One region of the Brevibacillus sp. MCWH genome, then DNA from elsewhere that is predicted to be linked to it. Evidence: predicted binding sites of a transcription regulator. Region 1 holds the regulator's gene; the other holds the start of a gene.

Region 1 (7,319 bases):
GTAATCGCACTCTTTTGTACGTTTTCATAGAGTTGTTAATTTCGAAATTCAAGTTTGCTATGATTCCTGGTTAAGATTTCTAAGCCCACCATATATAAGATATCCAATTATACAACCTGTCATATTCAACATGATATCATCAACATCAAAAAAACCCAACATTGTAACAAATTGAAAAACCTCAATTCCAATTACACTGATGAAACAGATCAACAACGTCTTGGAAACTTTCCGGAACTTTGTAAAAATAGCAGGGATTAAGAACCCTAATGGACAGAACGCAATAATATTCCCCAAAATATTTCTGTAGGCAAAGTGTTCCCTCCGGTGTCATTTTTGCTTTCCATGCTTGCGAGACTTGGAGCGACATTGATCTTTTTCCTGTTTCCTAATACCAAAAACAATAAGGAAAGGTAAACATGGTATCCACCTTTCCTTATTTATTAAATAATCAAATACATTTTGTAAATTATCAGCTAACCCCACCAGTCGCACTGCAATAAAATTCTACAGTTATATTGTGATTTGAAGTAATGCCATTCAGGGTTAATTTTCCCCCAACAGTAATCTCATAAGTACGACCGCCATCGATTAGTCTCGGCACATACCCTGTTTGTGTCCAAGTTCCTTTTGATGCTTTCGAGGTGATAGAATTAATTCCAGCAAACACTTGTCTATTCGCATAAGGATTATATTCTGTTTCAAACGAACCCGTAATGCTTATCGTTACAGCCGTACCGTTAGCATCAATCGTTGCTGATTTCGTTTTTGAAACAGCTTGAACACCAAGGGATGGTCCTTCAGCGGGCACAGATTCAGTTATCGTTACAGTTGGATTTGCCCTCGCAATTGCTAATTTTCGAAATTCATCGGGTTCAACCCAATCTTCCTCAGAAAACTTATGCAAAGGTACAACTTCCAAATTTGCATTAGGATACTCCGCATTTACCTCTTTGACGATTTCAACATATTGCTTGTGATACGCTTCTTTTTGTTTTTGTGTCAATTCTGAAGAATAAGCGGATACCCCTCCGCCTGCCCCAAATACGAGTATTAATGCAAGTAGAGATGATACGAAGTTTGACACCTTACCAAACGATTTCATATTATCCCTCCTTTGTTAACACACTTCCAAATCATAGCGGAAATTGTAATATATTTCAAGTGCTTACAGAAAATTATTTGCATATTTCTATTCATGCACGCTGAAAGGTGTCTGTTGATGCCAGAAAGATATTGCCATTCGACTAGGGATTGCAAAGAATTTTGAGCAAATATGCATTCAAAGGGGTGCTTCCTGGTCCATTGCAGCTTCGTAACTGCTTGACATTCCTTTGAGGACTGTCTGTTTCGCTTCTTTTGCTCGATCTAATACGAATTATTGACATCCTCAATCTCCCAACTCCCCTGGAAATAACAAAAACCCTTGGTTTCCCAAGGGTTTCCTTCATCGTATGGTGGAGCATAGCGGGTTCGAACCGCTGACCTCTACACTGCCAGTGTAGCGCTCTCCCAGCTGAGCTAATGCCCCGTATTTCATTGTTTCCTTTGGAACATCTCGTTCCTTACCACGAGATTGATTATAGCACATGCTGTCTTCAAAGATCAATAGGATTTTAAAAATTTTTTTCACCCTGACGAAACGACCCGCCCTGCACGTGCCCACCAAGCGTAACGGACGGGCCATCTCTTCCGTATATGTACATAGGAACACACTCGGCTGACTGCTGCACGGCATACGCACACCGACCGACAACACTTTGGACTCGCATATTGCGAACAGCACAATCATCCGAAACGCTCAAAAATCCTTGGCAACCGGAGGATACTCATGATACCGACATCATCCATCCCAATCGTACACCCCTGGAAAAAACACCTGCGCATCTGGGCAGCCGTCTGCCTGGCGGCGGCCGCGCTGTGGGCGGGTTACGTTTTGTGGCGGATCGATCAGACGAGCCGCAGCGCTGCACCGCAAAAAGCGGACGTGGCCATCGTGCTGGGAGCGGCCGTGTGGGGAGACCAGCCCAGTCCGGGGCTGCGGGAGCGGCTGGATTTGGCACTGCAGTTATACCGGGAAGGATACGTGCCCACCCTGATCGTCTCGGGCGGACTGGGTGACGGCAAAGGCGTGACAGAGGCTCAGGTCATGCGCAATTACCTGGTGGAGCAGGGCGTGCCGGCCGACCGCATCCTGATGGAATCCGAGGCGACCAACACGTATGAAAACCTGCTGTTCAGCCGGCAGATCATGCAGCAAAACGGCCTGCACAACGCGCTCGTCGTCAGCCACGACTATCACCTCGCCCGGGCGATGGACATGACGCGAGCGCTGGGCATATCCGCCCACCCCGTCGGGACGAAGTCCAACGTGATGTACAGGCCGTATCACTTGGTGCGAGAGGTGCTGGCGTACACCAAATGGCGGCTTACGTATCTGGGGAGTCAGCTTTCGATGCGCTGATTCTTGCGCATGATCAAATACACGTCCACGTAATGGCGGATCCGCTCCATGATGCGGGCCGCCTTTGTTCGTTCAATCCGGTTGCCGTTGGAGATGGAAAGATGCTCCTCCAATTCCTCCAGCGAGTAGTTGGAGGTGAACAGCGTCGGCAGGTGGTTGTTGACACGCTGGTTGAGGATGACGCCCAGCACTTCATCGCGCACCCAGGGGGTGAGGTTTTCGGCGCCGATGTCGTCCAGGATGAGCACGGGCACCTCCTTTAAAAGCTCCAGCTTGCCGGCGTATGACTGATCGGACAGCGAATCCTTCATCTCACGGACAAAATCGGGCACGTACACCATGAGCGAAGCGATGTTGCGCTCCGACAGCTCGCGGGCGATCGCCCCCATGATGTAGCTTTTGCCCACGCCAAACGGCCCGTGCAGATACAGTCCCTTTACCCGTTCGCCGCTGCCGACCGTCTGGCAAAACCGGATGGCCGCTGCTACAGCCGCCCTGTTTGCCTGGTCCAGTTCCAGCCGGTCAAAGCTGGCGGCCATCGTCTCCTCGGAGACGTAGTAGCTGCGCATCAAGCGGCGGCGGCGCATGTCTTCCTCATACGCCTGCTGCTTGTCGCAGGGAGAGATGGCGCTGACGATGGCCCCGTTTCTCACGCTGAGCTGGCTCCGGTGGCCCTTGACCAGGTTGGGGCACTGTTCCAGTCCCGGACAGTGCTCACACCAGTACTGCTCCTTTACCGCCGTGTAGACGCCGGACAGGGCCCGCAGGTAGTCGTCGCGGGACAAGTCTGGGTGTGCCTGTTGAAACGACTGCAAATAGGCGGAGGAGCGAAACATCTTGTCCAACTGCTGCTCCGGCGTCAGCAGGTGGCGCGGCGTCCGCTTGGCCAGTTCCTGCATGAATTGGCTGATCGATTCCATCCCTCATCACACTCCTCTCTGCCGTCTGCGCAGCGATTCCAACATGGTTTTCAACTCGGGATCGTCCTGGATGGACTGACCTTTGACCGTCTCCTGCGGTTCGCGCTCCTGAGAAAGCTGCCATTCCACGGAAGCAGGCAGCTTGTCCTGCAGGATGGGGCGGCCGCTGCGGCGAACAGCGGTGTCTGTTTCCCGCTTCGGCCGCTTCGCCTTTTCCGTGTGCTGCGCCCGCTGGTCGGCGCGCTCCAGGATCTGCCGCACGGCTTCGTCCACGGTCGTGATCCGCTTCGCCTTCCAACTGTCGCGGATCGTCTCCATGTAGGCTTTGGGCAGTTCCATCTGCATGCTCTGCAGCGTGTGAAGCAGCAGCGCATTGGCCACCTCCACGGTCAGCCCGTCGCCAAACACCAGATTTTCCGCCCGTTCCAAAAAGACCCGGCTCACCCGGCCGCCTACCACCCGCTCCAACAGGGACAGGGGCGAGAGCTGCCGGCAGACGCGGGCAAACGCTTCGCTGCCCGGTTCCGGCAGGCGGCCAGGCCCCCACTCGTCATCGCCCGGGGCAGACGTCGCCGGTGTGCGGTGCAGCTTGTCGTCCGTGTAGCGCTGCACCAGCCGCTTGCGCAGGACATCCTTGTCCAGGCTGCCGTCCGGTTTGTACAGGGTCCAGTCGCGCAGTTCCTGCCCCAATCCCCAACTGTCCAGTTGATAAAAGTGGAACAGCTTGTACAAAAACTCCACGCTGTCTCCGGAAAAAACCTTGTCCGGGGAGGCGTTGTCCGGCAGGTAGTGGCGCAGTGAGGAAGCGCTGAGCCGGTGGTGGACCGCTGCTTCAACATCCGACTTCATCGGAGCCGCCGGATAGCGGGTCTCCATCTGCGCGAGAAACTGTTCCCGCTCCGATCCTTTGTGCACTTCCAACTCGGACGGTTTTAACGATTGAAACACTTCGTAAAAATCCTTGGTCACCGTCTCCGCCACCGGGTACTCCTGTTCCAGAGCGGCTCCCAGCGGGTCGGCGTACCGCTGCCGCAGCTGCCGGAAGCGGACGTTTTCGATTTTGTTCAATAACATCACGGACAGCACGTAGTCGGCAAAAAACTCGTTTGGCGTCAGCGGCGGTTTTACCAGGTATTCGTAAAAATAGTCCCGCTGCTGATTCTCCCGCCTGCGAACAGCCAAAAGGCCCAGTGCCTCCAGCCGCTCCCGCGCCGCCAGCAAGCGGTCTAGCGAGAGATCGGTCATCAGCATCAGGCTGCGATGCGTGCTTTCCACCGCCGCTCCGTTCGCCTCCTGCACCTCGTGCACCAGCAGTTGGTAGAGAGAAAACGACTCCACACCGATGATCGGCAGGTAGAGCTGGGTGACGAAGCCCATTTCGGCAAAGCTGAGCGGACGTGCCAGCCGCACCAGATATCGATCTTTCGGCAGTAATTCGTTCCACACGAGACGAGGCATTGATCCTTTTCCTTCCTGACTAGTCTGGTTTCCCTATTATATCATGTCCGGCCGGTGATAGATACGACAGCGGAATGAAGGGGAAAAAAGGCAGCAGGAAAGACGCTCTTGCGCATCGCAAGGGCGTCTACCCGATTGATTATAGGTTTCCCACTCCGCTGCCTTACTCCGCCTGCCCCGTTTTGCGCGCCTGGGACAGCAGTTCTTCCAGTTCCTTCATAAACACGTTGATGTCCTTGAACTGACGGTAAACGGAAGCGAACCGGACATAGGCCACTTCGTCGACGTGGTACAGCCGCTCCATCACTTTTTCCCCGACGTCCTTGCTGGGAATTTCCGACAGGCCGCTGCTGCGCAGTTCCTTTTCGATCTCGTTGACGACATTCTCCAACACTTCCAGCGGCACCGGCCGCTTTTCACAGGCCCGCACCAGGCCGCGAAGCACCTTTTCCCGGCTAAATTCTTCACGGGTGCCGTCTTTTTTAATAATCAACAGCGGCGTCTCCTCTACCACCTCAAACGTGGTAAAGCGGCGTTCACATTTTTCACATTCGCGCCGGCGGCGAATGGATTTGTTATTGTTAAAGGGTCGGGAATCTAGTACCCTGGTCCCATTGTAATCGCAAAACGGACAGCGCATTGCGGAATCAACTCCAATTATGACGGTACTTTCATTCAGTGTCCCTCAATTTCCCGCCGGAAGTCAAGTCAATCCTTGTACCTATTTCACGTCTGAGCCAATTGGAGTAAAATTTAAGTACAAGTTGGAGGGATTCCTATGCGCTTAGTTTCAGTAAGACAAGCCCGCCCGGGGATGAAGGTGGGCCGTACGATCTTTACCGAAGATGGGAAAACGTTACTAGGGGTAGGCGTCACCCTTACGGAACGGCTGATTAATGGGCTGACCCGCGCCGGCATCGACTCGCTGTACGTAGAAGACGAGCGTACGGAAGACATCGTCGTGGAGGAGGTCATCCGGCCGGAAACCCGCCAGACTGCCGTTGAAGCGATTGTCAAAACTGTCAAGCAAATCACCAACTCGAACAAGCTGGCCCGAAAGGTTTCGCTCAACGAAATGGGGCTTCTCTTTCAGCAGGCATGCAATTCCATCTTGGACGACATGATGGGCAATCATCAGCTCTTGCTCCATCTGACCAGTATTTCTACCCATTCTCCCTCGCTCTACCATCACTCGGTCAACGTGGCGGTGCTGGCAGCAGCAGTCGGCATGTCGCTAGGCTACAGCCGCAGCCAACTGATGGATTTGAGCATCGGCGCGATGCTTCACGACATCGGCAAGGTGCAGCTGCCGCCGGAATTGTTGCAAAAGCAGGAGCGCTGGAACGACGAAGAGCAGGAGATCGCCAAGCAGCACACCATGCTGGGATTCAACCTCCTGCGCAAGCAGCATGACATCTCGCTGTTGTCCGCACACGTCTGCCTGCAGCACCACGAGCGGTTGGACGGCAGCGGCTACCCGCAGGGGTTGAAAGGCAAGAACATTCACGAGTACGCGCAGATCGTCGGCATCTGTGACGTCTACGATTCGCTCACGTCTCCACGCCCATGGCGCAAACGGTACATGCCGCAGGACGCGCTGGAATACCTCTTCGGAGCGGGTGGACACCTGTTTGAGCATCATCTGATCAAAGCCTTCAGCAAGCACATCGCCGTCTTCCCGATCGGCAGCAGCGTCGTGCTGAACACCGGCGAGGTGGGCGTCGTCTGCCGGGTCGACCCGGACTACTGCCACCGTCCCACTGTCCGCGTCTTGAAGGACGGCCGCGGCAACGACTTGCGTGTGCCCTACGAACTGGATCTGAAGTCGCAGATCAACCTGTTTATCGTCGGCTTTGAAGACGAAGAATTGTTCTCGCTCGAAGGGCTTGTGCAGCCCAGTGCGAATTGAGTCACATAATAACCCCGCCTGGCTGTGTAGAGTGCACCCCTTAAAGTAGACATTGGAAAAACCCCTTGGGATAACCGATGTTACTTTAAGGGGTGAATTTTTTATGGCTATCAAAGGTCAAAAGTTCAAGCATTATCCTTTGTCGTTGAAAATGGAGGCAATACGATTGCATGTAGAGGAGAAGTGGACATACAGACGTATCACTGAGCATTTAGGAATCCAGGATAAGGATCGAGTAAAAAAATGGATGCGGAAATACAAACAACTTGGGGAGTTCGGTCTTTTGGATCAGCGTGGACGACGTCCAGAGTACATCGATCAAGATCGACATGTGAAAAAATTGAAACGGGAGAACGAAATTCTAAAAAAGTGTTTGGAAATCTGGATGCGGGAGGTGTAAGAAAAAAGTATCGTGTGATGGAGAATGTGGCAGCATTGTACCCGATTACTGTCAAGATCAAAAGAAAGTTCCTCAAAAAAATCAAGCGAAAATTCCCCAGTAAGAGAAAGAGAATACTCAAATGCCTCTTAGGTGGTAATATAGACAAGACTACCCACTTGTGTTGTT
Region 2 (7,319 bases), on a different contig from region 1:
TTTGGTTGCTGTAATACGGGGGCGTTAGCGGATCGGGCACGCGCCGCCTTCGCACGATTCCGCCGTCACCAGGTCGGAATCGCCGCCGTTCTCAAACTGCTGCAGGATGGCCGGGTCAAACGGCTTCATCGACGCTTTCAGCGCTTCGTACTCCTCTTTGGTGCAGGCTTCGTACGGAGCAAGCTGGTACGTGCCCCCGTCGAGCTGCAGGAACGACACACCGACGAAGTTGTCCCAGTTGGAGTAGACGATCTCTTCCACCTCGCCCCACTCTTCCGGCCGAACCGTAATCGTGTTGGAGGAGTTGTGCTCCGTATACTCTTTCTGGAAGCGGAAATAGGTCTCAAACTGCCGTCTGGCGCTGACCTGTTCCTTGGTCTCCTTGGCTCCGGAAGCCACCGGAAAGTCGATCACCAGCGTACGGGCGTTGGCCATGCGCTCCTCGTGGGTGTCGCCCGGCGTGCCCACTTCCGGATGGACTCTCCAGCCCAACGCCTGAACCGCTTTTGCCAGCGGATCTTCGGCGTTGATCCGAATGCGGCGGATGTAGTACGGCGAGTGGGACCAGTGCAGACCGCTGGATACACCGCCGGCCACCTGGGAGAGCGTGCCCTCCGGCTTCACCGTGGTCACCAACAGCGGCGCGTTGACGCGCAGCTCGTATGCGTAGCGATTTGCTTCCTCACGCGCAGCTTTACCGAGCAGACGAAGCAGTTCCACCTCCTGCTCCTCGGTGTATCCGAGCGAAGCGATGGCGTCCTTTACTCCGGTCAGCGACGTGCCGAGCAGACGGTCACGCTGCTGCACCCTGTCCCAGTGAGGCAGTTCCAGCGTCACCAGCGTCATGCGCAGTCCGGCGCGGGCCGATCTGCGCTGCGCGTCCAACAGGCCGTCCAGATCCAGGTATTTGGAGCCATCCGGGCTTTCCTTGACGAACTGCACCAGATTGACGGTGGTCAGGTTGCACACGCCGTAGGAGTCGAGCAGAATTTCCGCACACGGGTTGAGCCCCTCCGCGTTAGGACGGCGCCGGTTGGCCTCTTCCAGGTTGATGAAGCCCGGCTCGCCTTCCATCTGCATCATCGTAAAGACGAGGTGCAAAAATTCCCGGCTCGGCTGTTTCGTGAAGGCAATGGAGTTGTTGGACATGCGGCGATGATCCAGTCCAAAGCGGCCGTCTCCCACCTTTTGAATCGTGTCAAACCAGGACGGCTTCCGATCGCCCAACAGTTCGCCCACCATGCGGTGATGAGCGAGCTGCTCTTCTGTCCAGAATCCGTTGATGCCGTATTTGGCAAACAGGCACTCATAGTCGTCATGGTCAAACAGGAAGATCTCCGCCGTACGGCGTACGCCCCCCACCACGACGTTGGCTCCGATCAAGTTGCCGATGTCGAGAATGTGGATCGGACGCACCTTTCCGTAGCCCTTCTCGTCGCTTTCAATTGGCTCCAGATACGGATCGATTTTGTTTTTCAGCACCTTGTCGATGCCCTCAAACATTTCGCGAAGCGGTTCGTGGCCGCTGGCCGTACCGCCGAAGCGCTTCAGCCGCTCCCCTTTGGGGCGGACGCTGTTGTAGGAGATTTTCACAGTATGGATGTGCTCATATTCCTTTTTCGTCAGGATGTCCAGGTAGAGGCGCAGCGACTCGACCCAGCCTTCCTTGCTGTCACCGACGTAGATTTTGGCAAAGCCGTTTTCCAGCACTTTCAGTTCGGAGCGCTCCAGCCGCTGGTGTTTGGGCAGGGGCTTGTACTCCGAGGAAAGCAGGGTAACATTGGTGCGGATCGGCGAGAGTCCTGCCGCCATCTCCTTCGTGCACTTGAAGCCGACGCCTGTTCCCACCAACAGCAGGTAGAACAGGTCGCACAGATCCTCCCAGGATTTGATGTTCAGGAATGAACAGTTGAAATTGGCCAGCGGATACAAATCAGCTACGCCGTTTTCCGCTCCGCCCACCCAGAGGGTGCGGCCGGACAGGAACTGTCTGAGATTGAACATGTTATCAAACAGTCCTTCCGCTTCCTTCTCCAGTTCCTGCAGATCAGGGGTTAGCCCGATCTTTTGCAGATGCTGATAGGCCAGCTTGATATTGTAATCCACCGAACGGCGACAGGTTTCTTTCCAAGTCTCCCGTCTGCCTTTTTCCGGAAGAAAACGGGAATACGTCCGATAATAAACGAATTGTCCCAGTGCATTCATGTGCGGCGGGAAATCGGGGTAACGGTCCAGAAATTCATCCCGCAAAAAACGGGTTCTCGTCTCTGTAGCCAACATGTCGGTTCCTCCTTCAATACTATCATCTCTAGTTAACCCCTTTTCCCGCAAAAACTCAATAGTTTTTTCTATATGTTGTGTGCAATATTTTTCGACAACACAATATGTAGTGTTTTTGTGAAAAAAGGGACTTGACAAGGCTGTTCGCCTGCCGGGAGAAAACACGCTCACGAAGTCCTCATTTTAGCAGATTTTTTGTCGTTTTTCAGCCCCCCTCCTGCACTTAGCGTGCCCGAAAAGAAAACCGCCCTGTCCACCGTGCAGTATGGACAGGGCAGAACGATGAGGCATATCGAAAAAGCGGCATGACAAAACGAGGGGGACGCGTTCCATCCCCCTCCCAGATTCAGGGTATTTATAGCAATTCTTTACAGCACTCGGGCATGTCCAGTGTAAATGTGGCCGCGTTCGGAGTCGACTGTGACGATTTGACCGTCTTTCAGCAGTTCCGTAGCACGCGTGACGCCGACGATGACCGGGACGTTGAGGTTGAGCCCGACAATGGCGGCGTGAGAGGTGAGTCCGCCCTCTTCGGTAATGACCGCGCCCGCCTTTTCAAATGCGCCGATCATGTCCGATTCCGTTCCAATCGTCACGAGGATGCTGCCTTCCTGCATCTTCTCCAGCGCTTCCTTCGCCGAGCGTGCAACCACGACCCGGCCGGTCACCACCTTGCGCCCGATGCCTTGTCCCTTCGCCACAATGTCGCCGATGACGTGAATTTTCATCAGGTTGGTGGTGCCTACTTCACGCACCGGCACGCCCGCCGTGATGACCACGAGATCACCGTGGCGGACATACCCCGCCTCCAGCGACTGCTGCACGGACAGCTCCAGCATTTCGTCAGTCGTATTGGCCATTGGTCCAAGCACCGGGTAGACCCCGTTGACGAGCGCGAGACGGCGCACCACTTCAGCGTGCGGCGTAACTGCGACGATCGGCGCTTTGGGACGGTACTTGGAGACCATGCGCGCGGTATGACCGCTCTCCGTCGCCGTGATGATGGCCGCCGCATCCAGGTCGAGCGCGGCGTTGGCCACGGCCTGGCTGATCGCGTCTGTAATGGTCATCTGCTTTTGCACAGCCTGGTTGTACAAAATCTCCCGGTAATTCAGTTCCTGCTCCGCTCTGAGCGCAATCCGGTTCATCGTCTCCACCGACTCTACCGGATATTTGCCGGCTGCCGTTTCGCCGGAGAGCATGATCGCGTCCGTGCCGTCAAAGATGGCGTTGGCCACGTCGCTTGCCTCCGCCCGGGTGGGGCGAGGATTGCGCTGCATCGAGTCGAGCATCTGCGTCGCGGTGATGACCGGTTTGCCTAATTCGTTGCACTTCTTGATCAGTTTTTTCTGCACCAGCGGCACTTCCTCCGCCGGAATTTCCACGCCCAGGTCGCCGCGGGCCACCATCAGTCCGTCGGAAACGGCGAGAATTTCGTCTACGTTGTCCACGCCTTCCTCGTTCTCAATCTTGGCGATGATGTCAATGTGAACGCCGTGGCGTTCCAGAATTTCGCGAATCTCCAGGATGTCGGCGGCCTTGCGCACAAACGAGGCAGCGATAAAATCGACGCCCTGCCGGATGCCGAATTCGATATCCTGTGCATCCTTTTCCGTAATCCCCGGCAGGTTGATCTTGACGCCCGGCACGTTGACGCCCTTTTTGCTTTTCAGCGTGCCGCCGTTCTTGATGCGGCAGATGATCTCATGCCCCTCTACCGCTTCCACGGTCAGACCGATCAGCCCGTCGTCGATCAGGATCGTGTCGCCCTTCTTCACGTCGCGCGGCAGATCGGCATAGGTGATCGAGATGCGTTCCGCCGTGCCGGGCACGTCCTCTGTGGTCAGCACGATCGTCTGGCCCTCCTGCAGTTCCACTGCATCCACAGCCAGCGTGCCGGTACGGATTTCCGGTCCCTTGGTATCCAGCAGGATGGCCACCTGCTTGCCCGTCTCCCGGGCCGCCTGCCGGATGTTGGCGATCCGGGCGGCATGCTCCTCGTGGGAACCGTGGGAAAAGTTGAGCCGGGCCACGTTCATGCCGGCGTGGATCAGTTTTTTCAGAGTCTCGACCGACTCGCTCGCCGGTCCGATGGTACATACGATTTTCGCCTTACGCAGCACTGTGCGTCCCTCCTATGAAACAAGCTGTCAATATACGCCGTACTAAATGGACAGCGTGCGCGCCAACTGATAGATGGACAAGTCGAGCTGGTGCTTTTGCGCCAACGCATCCTTGAAATCGACGTCGACGATCTGGTTGTTGCGGATGCCGACCATTCGGTCCCGCTTTCCTTCCAACAGCAGGTCAACGGCCGCCGCCCCCATGCGGCTGGCCAGCATGCGGTCAAACGCAGTCGGCGAACCGCCCCGCTGGATGTGGCCGAGCACGGTCACCCTGGTTTCCCAGCCGGTCCGCTGCTTGATTTCCTCTGCGTAGGTGGCAGCGCTGCCGACGCCTTCCGCCACGATGATGATCGAGTGCTTCTTGCCGCGGCGGTTTCCAGCGTGCAGCCGTTCGATGATGTCGTTCATGTCATGGTCTGCTTCCGGAATGATAATTGATTCCGCACCTGCCGCCAGACCGGCCCACAGCGCCAAATCTCCGGCGTCGCGCCCCATTACTTCGATGATGTAGGTGCGCTCGTGCGAAGTGGCGGTGTCGCGGATTTTGTCGATCGCTTCCACAATCGTATTGAGCGCGGTGTCAAATCCGATGGTGAAATCGGTACACGGAATGTCGTTGTCGATGGTGCCGGGCACGCCGATGGTGGGAATGCCTTTCTCCGTCAGCTTCTGCGCCCCGCGGAAGGAACCGTCGCCACCGATCACGATCAAACCTTCGATGCCGTGCTCGTGCAGTTGGCGTACCGCCTTCTCCTGTCCTGCCTCTGTTTTAAACTCTTCACTGCGGGCCGAAAAGAGGATGGTTCCTCCCCGATGGATAATGTCCCCGACTGACCCCAGCGTCATCTCCTGGATATGGCCGCGCATCAGCCCTTCGTACCCGTGGTACACTCCGTACATCTGCACGCCGTGATAGGCGGCACGTCGAACGGCGGCGCGAATCGCCGCGTTCATCCCCGGAGAATCTCCGCCACTGGTCAATACTGCGATTTTCTGCATGGAAACCACCTCTCCTGTCCTAAACAAAGGCCCAACGACCCTTCTTATCGTCATTAGCATGTCTTGAAACAGAAACAGTATGTGCCAAAGAGCCTTTGATACATGCTGTATCAGTTCCGGATTTATATCTGTTACACTCATTGCGGAATATGTGCCATACTTTTTGAATGATCTGACAAATTCCGCGTCCGAATACGATTTTAGCAGATTTTTCGCGCAGAAAAAAGCAAAAAACGCCTCCTCTGGATCAGAAGGAGGCGTAGGCACCAATCTGTTTAAACTTCTCGTAGCGATCCTGTATCAGTTGTTCCGGACTCAACCGGTCGAGCTGTTCCAGTCCTTCCAGCAGCTTCGCCTTGACCCGGCTGGCCTGCTGGACCACATCGCGGTGTGCCCCACCAAACGGCTCCTCGATGATCCCGTCGATCACACCCAGCTCCAGCAGGTCGGGCGCGGTAATCTTCATCGTTTCCGCCGCGCGCATCGCCAGGCTGGCGTCCTTCCAGAGAATGGCCGCCGCCCCTTCTGGCGAAATGACCGAGTAGGTGGAGTTTTCCAGCATGTAGACGCGGTTGCCGACGCCGATCGCCAAGGCGCCGCCGCTGCCGCCCTCGCCGATCACGACGCAGATGATCGGTACGCGGAAGCCGGCCATCTCCCGCAGGTTGCGGGCAATCGCTTCACTCTGGCCGCGCTCCTCAGCCGCTTTGCCGGGATATGCCCCCGAGGTGTTGATAAAGCAGATGATCGGGCGGCCGAATTTGTCCGCCTGCTGCATGATCCGCAGCGCCTTGCGGTAGCCTTCGGGATGGGCCATGCCAAAGTTGCGGCTGATGTTTTCCTTGGTGTCTTTTCCTTTCTGGTGGCCGACTACTGTGACCGGACGGCCGTCCAGTTTGGCAATGCCGCCGACAATCGCCAGATCGTCGCCAAAACAGCGGTCACCGTGCACTTCCAGAAAATCTGTGAAAATATGATGAATGTAGTCCAATGTCGTGGGCCGCTCGGGGTGGCGGGCGATCTGCACGCGCTGCCAAGGCGTCAGATTGCCGTAAATCTGCTCGGCCAGGTCCTTGGCCTTTTTCTCCAAACGAACAACTTCATCGGAAAAATCAATGCCTTTTTCCTCGGTAAACCTGCGCAGTTCCTTGATCTTTTCCTGCAGTTCCACCAGCGGCTTCTCAAAGGGAAGTTCGCCTGCCATTTCTACACTCCCTCCCGAATCGTGTGCAGCTCGACGATTTTTGCCAGCGTGGTCCGCATGTCCTTGCGATGCACCACCATGTCGAGCTGTCCGTGCTTCAGCAGGAATTCCGCCGTCTGAAAATCTTTCGGCAACTCCTGGCGAACCGTCTGCTCAATCACGCGGCGGCCGGCAAACCCGATCATTGCGCCCGGTTCGGCGATGTTGTAGTCGCCGAGCGAGGCGAAGCTGGCGGTCACCCCGCCGTATGTCGGGTTGGTGAGCACGGAGATGAACAACAGCCGCTCCCGGTCCAGCCGGGCCAGCGCCGCGCTCGTCTTGGCCATCTGCATCAGGCTGAGCACGCCCTCCTGCATCCGCGCACCGCCGGACGCGGAGAAAAGGAGAAACGGCAGTCGCCGCTCCACGGCCCGCTCGATCGCCCGGGTGATCTTCTCGCCGACGACCGAGCCCATGCTGGCCATCCGAAAGCGGGAGTCCATCACGCCGATGACGATGCGGTTGCCTCCCAGCACGCCCTCGCCGGTGATGACCGCCTCGTTGAGATTGGTGTTTTTCATGTCTTGTTCCAGCTTCTCCAGATAACCGGGAAAGCCGAGCGGATTGGCGGTGATCAGGTCCGCGTCGAACTCCTCGGTCAGCTTCCCGTCATCCAGGAGCGACTGGATCCGCTCGGGAGCGGACATGGGGAAATGGTACTGGCAGCCTTT

Evidence for each region. The regulator NrdR, encoded in region 1, represses ribonucleotide reductase genes. The targets are predictions, from matches to a motif close to AACACNATATATNGTGTT.
Region 2: a site for NrdR is predicted at 2,377-2,394, ahead of nrdJ (ribonucleoside-triphosphate reductase, adenosylcobalamin-dependent). Genes of this name have one in related genera too.

What each region holds. Positions count from the first base shown of each region.
Region 1 covers NZ_SDLF01000015.1:74,123-81,441, forward strand. Annotated here, with positions in the region: gene ETC00_RS20955 (VanZ family protein) at 58-297, opposite strand; gene ETC00_RS14005 (hypothetical protein) at 473-1,105, opposite strand; tRNA gene ETC00_RS14010 (tRNA-Ala) at 1,456-1,531, opposite strand; gene ETC00_RS14015 (YdcF family protein) at 1,832-2,464, shown strand; gene dnaI (primosomal protein DnaI) at 2,446-3,384, opposite strand; gene ETC00_RS14025 (replication initiation and membrane attachment family protein) at 3,391-4,842, opposite strand; gene nrdR (transcriptional regulator NrdR) at 5,006-5,482, opposite strand; gene ETC00_RS14035 (HD-GYP domain-containing protein) at 5,621-6,751, shown strand; gene ETC00_RS14040 (helix-turn-helix domain-containing protein) at 6,855-7,151, shown strand.
Region 2 covers NZ_SDLF01000008.1:31,152-38,470, forward strand. Annotated here, with positions in the region: gene nrdJ (ribonucleoside-triphosphate reductase, adenosylcobalamin-dependent) at 25-2,280, opposite strand; gene pyk (pyruvate kinase) at 2,649-4,403, opposite strand; gene pfkA (6-phosphofructokinase) at 4,446-5,405, opposite strand; gene accA (acetyl-CoA carboxylase carboxyl transferase subunit alpha) at 5,653-6,609, opposite strand; gene accD (acetyl-CoA carboxylase, carboxyltransferase subunit beta) at 6,612-7,319, opposite strand, start outside.